4 regions of the Lysinibacillus sp. F12 genome follow, and region 1 is predicted to be linked to each of the others. Evidence: riboswitches for the same ligand, from Rfam matches in the RefSeq annotation. Region 1 holds a riboswitch; each other region holds the start of a gene.

Region 1 (2,205 bases):
TTGACCACCCCAATGGCTAAAACTTTATCTGGAGGGAAACCATATTGTCGAAGTGACTCCATATTCCCTTTATAGCCATGTACAAAATCTAAGCCAAATCCTTGTACAGGCAGTGTAATTAATGTTTCATAGGAGCATAATGCTTCAAAGTATGTTTGTAGCATTAGTTTTGCTGCTGGAACTGTCATCATCAATTGAGCATAGATTTCTTGAACTAGCTTCAGTTCTGCTGAGTCAAGTGTCGTCACTAAAGAAGGCTCCTCTATTTGAATCCATTCGGCACCTGCATCTACTAATTCTTGAATAATCTGGGCATAGAGAGGTATTAAGGCTAATAAGTATTCGACCTGCGTTAATTTATTGTAGCCCTTAGTGAGCTTATAAAATGTATAGGGGCCAATAAGTGTCGGCTTCGCCATAATACCGAACGCTTCCTTTGCCTCTAAAAAGTCTGCTAATACCTTATTTTCTGTTAGCTGCAACGGTTGTCCTTCATACTCAGGAACAATGTAGTGATAGTTGGTATTAAACCATTTGGTCATTTCACTAGCTACTGCTGAATGATTTCCTCTCGCTACACTGTAGTAGGTATGTAAATCTACCCTTCCACCTTGCCAGTTAAAGCGCTTCGGTACTAAGCCGAACATTAAGGCAGTATCCAACATTCTATCGTACAATGTGAAATCTCCTACTGTCACCACATCTATGCCGAGTTGTAGCTGCTTTTCAATTCTTGATAAACGAATACTTTTTAGTGTAGCCTGAAAATCCTCTTCCGTTAGTTCTTGACGCCAAAATGCTTCTAATGCCTTCTTCCATTCGCGATCATCTCCGATATATGGGTAGCCAATGAGTGTACTAGTATAAGTCATCTTTCATCTCCCTTTCATCAAAAAAATTTACTTCTAGCTTGCTCTACAAATTTGGTTATCCACATGCTAGTTTCGTTGCCCTATATGAAAACCAGTGGGCTTCACTTTGCAATATTAGCATGATAAAAAGCCATTCTCCTTTTTGGAAAATGGCTGCATAGTAAAATTATTAATACAAAAACAATACGAAAAAAAAAGAACTTCCGTATACATCATCTGTTTTCGCACAGTGCCTATTGGTCACTATTCACCACCTATTTCCACGTAGGTATTTGGTGTGTACTAGAAATTGGCAGGTCTCCTGGCTTCTCATCAACACGTCTCACAGCCTTCCCAGTTTCCCAGTGGCATTTGTGATTTGCTCCGAATTACAGTTGCGGGACAGCGTCGGATTTGCACCGACTTCCCTTTTAAGCCAAACTTTCATCTGGCACCATTTCTTACACTATATTCAGTTATACCCCTACTATACCATATATTTCAGAATAGTAGAAATTGTTTTTATATAAAAATTTATCTATTTACTTTGTTTTTAATTGTCAACAACTTGACCCTTACCCTTAGTGATAATGCCTTAATGATGTTTGTTGGCTTTAAGACTACTATTTCTACTATTCGCTACCCCAAAAAATCAGATAACTAACAATGTAAAGCAGCAAAGAATTTTTCTAGACTTTTACACAATCAGGAATTCTTAGTAAAAGTTGTTTACAAACAACTTAAAAAATGATATACTTACAAAGTAAAAAATTCTTAAGGAGGTCGAATGAAATGTTCGTTATCGCTAAATTAATGTCATTGGTAGTTACAACTTCAGTAAAAATGAAAATCACACATTCGACCAGATCGGAATGGATCGCTTAAGTTTTTTGTAATTAAGTATACCCATACCGCAGGGAGAAGTGTGCCCCTGCGGTATTTTTGTGTCTTTTTTCACCGTAGAGGAGTCTCTCTGCGGTTTTTTTCATTCCTCATGGTAATTTAAGGAGGTGATAATAAATGATGTTAAACATTTTTGCTCTTACGATAACTATTACAAAACGTGAGATTTCTATTGAAAAAGCACTTCAACATGAAAATGCGAAAAAAATCTTTGAAGAGAACAGAAGAAAAGTAGAAAATTATATTCGTATTCGTCAATATTAATGTTGTAATTTTAAAAAACAGGAAAGGTGGGAATAGAAATGATTTATATGATCAAAAGACGATATGCAGTTTTATGGCTGGAGAAAGACACAACCACCAGATGAAGTAATATTTTATAATCCCTGTAAAGCTAACCCGTTCTAATCTAGGACGGGTTGCTTCAGGATATGTTTTGCACTTTTCAAGC
Region 2 (2,205 bases), on a different contig from region 1:
GACGTGCACCTGTAGCAACCTTTATGAGCTATAGCACAATCTTTGCTGCCTATACCAATGGGAAAGGCTCACTTACCCTCCAATTTGATGGCTATGATGTGTGTCATAATGCAGAAGAAGTAATAGCCCAGATAGGCTATGATAAAAATGCGGACCCTGAATACAGTTCTTCCAGCATTTTTTGCGCTAAAGGCAAAGGCTATACTGTCCCTTGGCAAGAGGCTCAAGCAGCCATGCACTTTCAGGGATAAGTCAAGTAAAGTATTTGCAAGGACGGTGTGTTAGGCTAATAGCCTCAGATGAAGCATGATACGCTGGCATAAATAAAACAAGCCCCCCGCTTCATGGAGGGCTTGTTTTCATATCGCACCGACAGCTTTCTTTGAGGGCTTATGGACCTGATAAGCAGGTTCAACCACCACATAGCCCTGCGTATTAGTGAAGTCGATTAAAACTTTACCAGGCTGACTTTTTAATATTTGTAGTTGATCAATTAATGTTAACAATAGCTCATGGCCGTTCCCTCGTGGATGCCAATTTAAGTGATCACCATTTAACTCCTGAACCGCATCCAGAAATTGTTTATATTCCTGCTGCGCGAATGCGATTAGTTGATCCTGATGAGAAATTTCCATTAAATCATTTATATAAGTTTCATAAAAACGTATAACAATGGAGCATAGTAAATCATTGACACGTGCAGCGCTTAACACGGGATTGGGCTCTTGTGAAAGGCGATCAAGGTTAGGCTTTGCTCGTGTTGAATCAATGCGTGTAATTAAGTGATACGGCTCCCCGTTCACCTCATATATAATAGGGTTCGTCGGCATATACATCATAAAGCTATTCGTCTTCGTTTTCAGTTGATCCGTTAACGTTGCCAGAGCAAAAAGATGGCCTTCTACCTCACCATTTCTTATCCAAATAATGTCTTTATTATATAAAATTCGCTCAAAAAAGCGGTTGTTGCGAATCAGCTTCGTTGCTAATAATTGATCAATCAGTGATTCAACCACCATTCTTGTTTTCGCTTTTTTAGCAATTTCTGTCCTTGGCTGCTTACAAATGGTCATATCTACAAAAGGCGTTTCCTGTGTTATCGTTGCATGAATATTCATCCTATGTGCATCCCCTTTGCGTACATATTTTCAAAACAAAAAGGACTTCCTTCTATGTTTGAGGAAATCCTTCGCTTTAATGTGATTCATCACACAATGCCAAACAAACCCTAAGTAAATGTGAAGGAGTTCGAAAATGAACCCTTTCATGAACTTTGGGCGTTTGACGTACTGTGACGAACAGAGCATTCTGTTTTGTCAACATGCCACCTCCTATTCCTCGTAGGTTTATGGTGTGTACTCATAACAGGCAGGTATCCTGACTCATGGTCATCGCCACTTTTCCCCTTCCCATCATTTGACAGTGGTTGCTGAAAAGTCGCTCACATTTACAGTTGCGGGACAGTGTCGGATTCACACCGACTTCCCTTTTAAGCAAATTGCACGCAATTTACACCTATTACTACACGCTATTCAATTGTCATAGGAATCGGGTGTACTCCACATTCCTATTAGATTACTAAAATCAATTGTAAAGTAGTGGATTTCTAAAGTCAAATATCACAATATTTTCCAAACCATTTCTTCACTTAATCTTACAAACTCTGAAATTCTGACAACATGTCTTCCTATTTACTTTGATAGTATGATACTTCCTCAGCTTCATGCGGGTCATCTCTTTCGAAATCCCCTCGGATTTTCTACGCAGCATAATACTGAATAGCTTCAATTTCTTTACCGCTATACGTTCTGGTCTTTTCCAACGAATCAGCAAAATGGTCGTCTTTTTCACATATTAAATCAACGACACTAGTTAATGTTTTGTCCTAATACGTCCTTTACCGAATATCTTCTTTTAACATCCGTATCACCTTCATCTATTTTTCGGCGTACATACTCGCATGAGAATAAATTTTAGCGAATGATTAACGGCTTTTAAAAAAGGAGTTACGACACTTTTATTTTAGGTTATTAGTTATGTAATATTTGATAAAATGAGTTACGAGCGCAGGGGATTCCTACGCTCATTTTTTTAACGCAAAACCGCGAGTTAAATCGGGATAAGACACTTGCATCATTTTGAAATACTAACATAAACAACCTATAAACGCACCTCAGACAAACCTATACGCACAACTACGCGATT
Region 3 (2,205 bases), on a different contig from region 1:
CGAAGTCTATGGTGTGTGGGCTGCTCTCGCAGGGCTTGTTATTGGATTTGAAGTTTTTACAGGAGATATCTTCCTTTATATTTTATTTGCGGTAATTACAGCATTACGTATTCTTTCCTATATGATGAAATGGCGTTTACCTTTGCGAAGGTTGAATCGGGCATAGAGTCTATCATTGATAAAAAAAAACGAATAAGCGCAAATAGCTCTTTAACTATTTGCGCTTATTTGTTTTTCAGTAACTATTTAGCCAAAAGATTCGTTGCTTCTTCCAGCGTCACCATATTTTTCATCATTGAGCAAGCAGCATCTAATAGAGGAAAGGCTAGGGCTGCACCTGAACCTTCTCCTAACCGCATATTCATATGCAGCATCGGTTCCACTCCCAACAATTCAGCGGCTATTTTAGCTCCGGGTTCCTCCGAAGCATGAGAAGCTATGATAAAGTCCTTTACTTTCGGTTCAATTTGATAAGCTATAAGCGCAGCAATAGTCGAAATAAAACCATCAATCACAACAGGTTTTCGGTGACTTGCGGCAGCAAGTATAATACCAGCCATAGCCCCAATCTCTAGCCCTCCAACTTTAGCTAGTACATCAATGATATCGTTAGGATTTGGTTGGTTAAGCATAATTGCTTTTTCAATGACCGCTGCTTTATGAGCAATTCCTCCTTGACCAACACCTGCTCCAAACCCGGTTATTTGAATAGGGTCATAGCCAGTCAAAACAGCTAAGATTGCTGTGCTCGGCGTTGTATTACCAATGCCCATCTCACCTGTTCCAAGTAGGTTGGCCCCTTTTGTAATTTCGTCTGTTGCCACACGAATCCCCACTTCTATGGATTGAATAGCCTCCTCTCTAGACATAGCAGGGCCCTGTGCTATATTACCTGTTCCATATTTCACCTTTTGGATGATTACGTCCGCATTGAGAGGGATATCCTCCTTAACTCCAACATCTACCGTTACAACTTTGGTATTGGTCACACTTGCAATTGCACAAACACCTGTACCTCCCTTCGGAAAATTCAATGTTTGAAATAAAGTAACCTCTTGAGGATTCAGCGTCACGCCTTCTTCACAAACTCCATGATCTGCTGCACAGACAATCATCACCTTTTTATCAATCATCGGATATAACTGGCCTGTAATTCCAGATAGTTGCACAGCAATGGACTCCAATTTCCCTAAGCTTCCTGGAGGCTTACAAAGAATATCTATTCGTTTTCTTGCTTGCTCCCTACTATTTTTATCAGCGCCTTGAATGTTTTGAATCGTGTCATGTAATAATTGCATTGTCATTTCTCCTCTCGTTCTTCATGAAGACAAAATAAAAGCCTGTAGTTTATTGTCATGACAAATAAACTACAGACTTTTCCATCATCTATATTCTTAAAGCAAATAGGCAGGTCTCCTGGCTTAAGTTCAACATTTCATAGTACCTTCCCAGCAATGAGCTAGTGGTCTTCACTATTAAACTCCCTTTTACAGTGGCGGGTCCGCTAAAGTTTTTCACTTTATTCCCTATTCTCCCTTAATGGGCACCTAATGCTTATATTAAACTACTTTTAATCTACGACAGAGTATTTTTTCTGTCAATATTTGAATGCGTTACTTGTATCATTTCTTCGGCTACCTATTTTTTTCTAGCTCACTTAGCAATGTTGACCCTAATAATAGTATCGCTCCTATTAGTTGTAGTAGCGTCATTTTTTCTCCAATAAACATCGTTGAAATGACTAATGATGTCAGTGGATCTATATAGCTAAGGATGGCTATACTTTGCCCTTTCAGCTTTGACATGCCCCAAAAGAACAATAAAAATCCAACTCCTGCATGGACAATACCTAATACTATTAATAGTAAGACTGACTTAAAACTGATTGTCATGACCTGAAATCCTGTTGTCCCAAGTATATAAAAACAAAGGAAAAATGCTGCTAAAGCTAGTTGAATTAATGTATTTCCCGGTTCTTTTATGTTACCTATACATTTATTTGTAAATGTTAGAGCTGTGTAAAAGCATGCGGCGATAAGACCGTAGACAATGCCAATAAATTGTTTACTGTCCCCAGTGCCTTGACTTTGGACAATCAAATAAAGTCCGATAAGGGCTACACAGACATACATCATTTTTCTGCCAACTAGCTTCTCCTTTAAGATAATTGGAGATAAACAGATAACGAGTACTGGTGCAACATAA
Region 4 (2,205 bases), on a different contig from region 1:
ATTTCTTGTTGGAAAGTGCTAGAGCCTGCTGTATATATTTCAGGCTTTGGACTAATCTCTAAATAAACATTTTTGGGTGTTTTTACTTCTTTAACCTTTGTTTTCACATCAGCGATTTTTGCTTTAATTTCTTCGTTTAATGCCTTTCCTTTTTCCTTCACATCCATAACGGCAGCAATTTGTTCGATATCTCCATATACATCATCGAATGTAGCCGCTGATTGAATAACAAACACTTTAATTCCTGCATCTTCGAGTGGCTTAAGTGCATCCTTCTTACCAATCGTATACGCAATCACAACATCTGGCTTTAACGCTATAATTCGCTCACTGTTATAATTCACAGTATCAGAAACACGTTCGATTTTTTGAGCTGCTTCTGGATAAGTATCATATTCAGTGGCACCTACAATTTTATCGCCAACCCCTAGTGCAAATAGAATTTCTGTGTTACTAGGTTGTAAAGACACAACTGTTTTTGGCACTTCCTTAAACTCTATTTCCACACCACGATCATCGGTTACTTTATAACTTGTTTGCTCAATCTTTTGTTCATCTTGAGACACATCCTTATTTTTTGTATCTCCCGCGGTACCACAACCTGCTAAAACGAGCGCTAGCAATAAGACCGATAGCCAGTGTAAATTAAATAGTTTCTTCATTATTATTCACCTTTTTCTTTTTCATTGGATAGGATTTACTCATAAACGGAATTTCAGCTATTCCGGCTTGTTGATTCATATAGACAGCCATTACAAAACATACATTGGCTAATAAGCCTAAATAATCAAAGAGAATAGACGGCACCTCTTGTTCTTCTGAAACCTTGTGTAAAGTTCGATACGATTTTTTCGCCTCACTACGGCAAAGATGTAGAGCAGCCGCTGCCTCTGTTCCTTGAGGTAAAACAAAATTTTGAATCTCATCCTTCACATGACGAACATAAAAATCATAGCGCGCACTTAACCAGGATAGATCTTCATCTGTAACTGCTAGCTTTCCACGAACAGAGCCATTAACATGATAAGCCATAGGTAAAATCTGCATTAAATCATCTGCAACAGCCTGGACATCCTCTTTCTTCACTACAGCTAGTGCAACCCCTATATGCGTTGTTAAACTATCTGTGCGAATCTCAAAATCGACAGTTGAAGCCCTCTCACGCATAAAAGGATAACAAGAATAACGTGCATCTTTTTTCAATCTACTATCCCCCCATTTTTCCAAATGAAAATTCTCGCTTGTTCAGTACATAAAAAAACGTCGCTCCTCACGCAAAGGAACGACGAAAATAACATAATGATTGTCATACAAACACGACACTGCCTATGTATTTGCCGTATATCCTCCTAGCTTCCGAAGAGTTGTTATACGTTCAAATAAAGGTCGGTCTCCTGGCTTGTACAATGCTATTATATGAAATATATAATAGCTATAAAGAACCTTCCCATTTCCTACGAAACAGTGGCTAATCTTTATAATGGCTGTACTTACAGTTGCGGAAACAGCTTCGGCTTTTACCGAATTCCCGATTATGCTAGCAAGCACCTTTATTCTGCAAGAATAATTCACTTGTAATGCAGTTTATCATAGATTGATAGGAAAAAATAGTTACGTACAAAAAGGATACTCGTTTTATAGGCGATATCATAGCATTAAAGTTACTCGACTATAATACTTTTTCAATTGCTTGCTCAATATCAAGCTGTGAGTCTGTAGGCTCAAAGCGAGCTACGGTTTTTCCGCTTGCATCTACTAAAAATTTAGTAAAATTCCAGCGAATATTTCGACCATCTAAGAAACTTGGAGCAAATTGAACGATCGCCTCAGCCAGCATTTTCTCCTGCATGCTTGCTTTCCCGAATTCACGGAAATCGACTTCATGTTTTAAATAATTAAATAAAGGATGTGTCGTCTCACCATTTACTTGGATAAGCTCAAAAATGGGGAACGTAACTCCGTAGTTTACTTTACAAAGATGCGCAGTTTCCTCTCCATCTTCTGGATTTTGGTGGCCAAATTGATCGCAAGGAAAACCTAGAACGACAAAATTATTTTTTACATATTTATCGTACATTTTTTGTAAGTCCTCAAATTGATATGTAAATCGGCACTGATTAGCTGTATTAACTATTAGCAATGTTTTACCGCGAAATGTTTCCATTGATAAAATTTCACCATTCGGCTTTCGTACTAAATAATTAT

The links. Region 1 has a riboswitch for cobalamin ahead of metE (5-methyltetrahydropteroyltriglutamate--homocysteine S-methyltransferase). Riboswitches for the same ligand answer to the same signal wherever they lie in the genome.
Region 2: linked by a shared signal. The riboswitch ahead of AC3CH7_RS16115 (hypothetical protein) and the one ahead of metE (5-methyltetrahydropteroyltriglutamate--homocysteine S-methyltransferase) in region 1 are both predicted to bind cobalamin.
Region 3: linked by a shared signal. The riboswitch ahead of cobT (nicotinate-nucleotide--dimethylbenzimidazole phosphoribosyltransferase) and the one ahead of metE (5-methyltetrahydropteroyltriglutamate--homocysteine S-methyltransferase) in region 1 are both predicted to bind cobalamin.
Region 4: linked by a shared signal. The riboswitch ahead of AC3CH7_RS19755 (hypothetical protein) and the one ahead of metE (5-methyltetrahydropteroyltriglutamate--homocysteine S-methyltransferase) in region 1 are both predicted to bind cobalamin.

The regions. Positions count from the first base shown of each region.
Region 1 covers NZ_JBYMLP010000002.1:248,380-250,584, forward strand. The annotation lists gene metE (5-methyltetrahydropteroyltriglutamate--homocysteine S-methyltransferase) at 1-872, opposite strand, end outside; cobalamin riboswitch at 1,147-1,325, opposite strand; gene AC3CH7_RS08230 (YrzI family small protein) at 1,872-2,018, shown strand.
Region 2 covers NZ_JBYMLP010000003.1:424,073-426,277, reverse strand. The annotation lists gene AC3CH7_RS16120 (GTP-binding protein) at 1-251, shown strand, start outside; gene AC3CH7_RS16115 (hypothetical protein) at 360-1,118, opposite strand; cobalamin riboswitch at 1,351-1,534, opposite strand.
Region 3 covers NZ_JBYMLP010000001.1:875,377-877,581, forward strand. The annotation lists gene AC3CH7_RS04520 (trimeric intracellular cation channel family protein) at 1-166, shown strand, start outside; gene cobT (nicotinate-nucleotide--dimethylbenzimidazole phosphoribosyltransferase) at 243-1,298, opposite strand; cobalamin riboswitch at 1,390-1,566, opposite strand; gene AC3CH7_RS04530 (DMT family transporter) at 1,635-2,205, opposite strand, start outside.
Region 4 covers NZ_JBYMLP010000005.1:105,264-107,468, forward strand. The annotation lists gene AC3CH7_RS19750 (ABC transporter substrate-binding protein) at 1-662, opposite strand, end outside; gene AC3CH7_RS19755 (hypothetical protein) at 646-1,203, opposite strand; cobalamin riboswitch at 1,368-1,567, opposite strand; gene AC3CH7_RS19760 (glutathione peroxidase) at 1,670-2,205, opposite strand, start outside.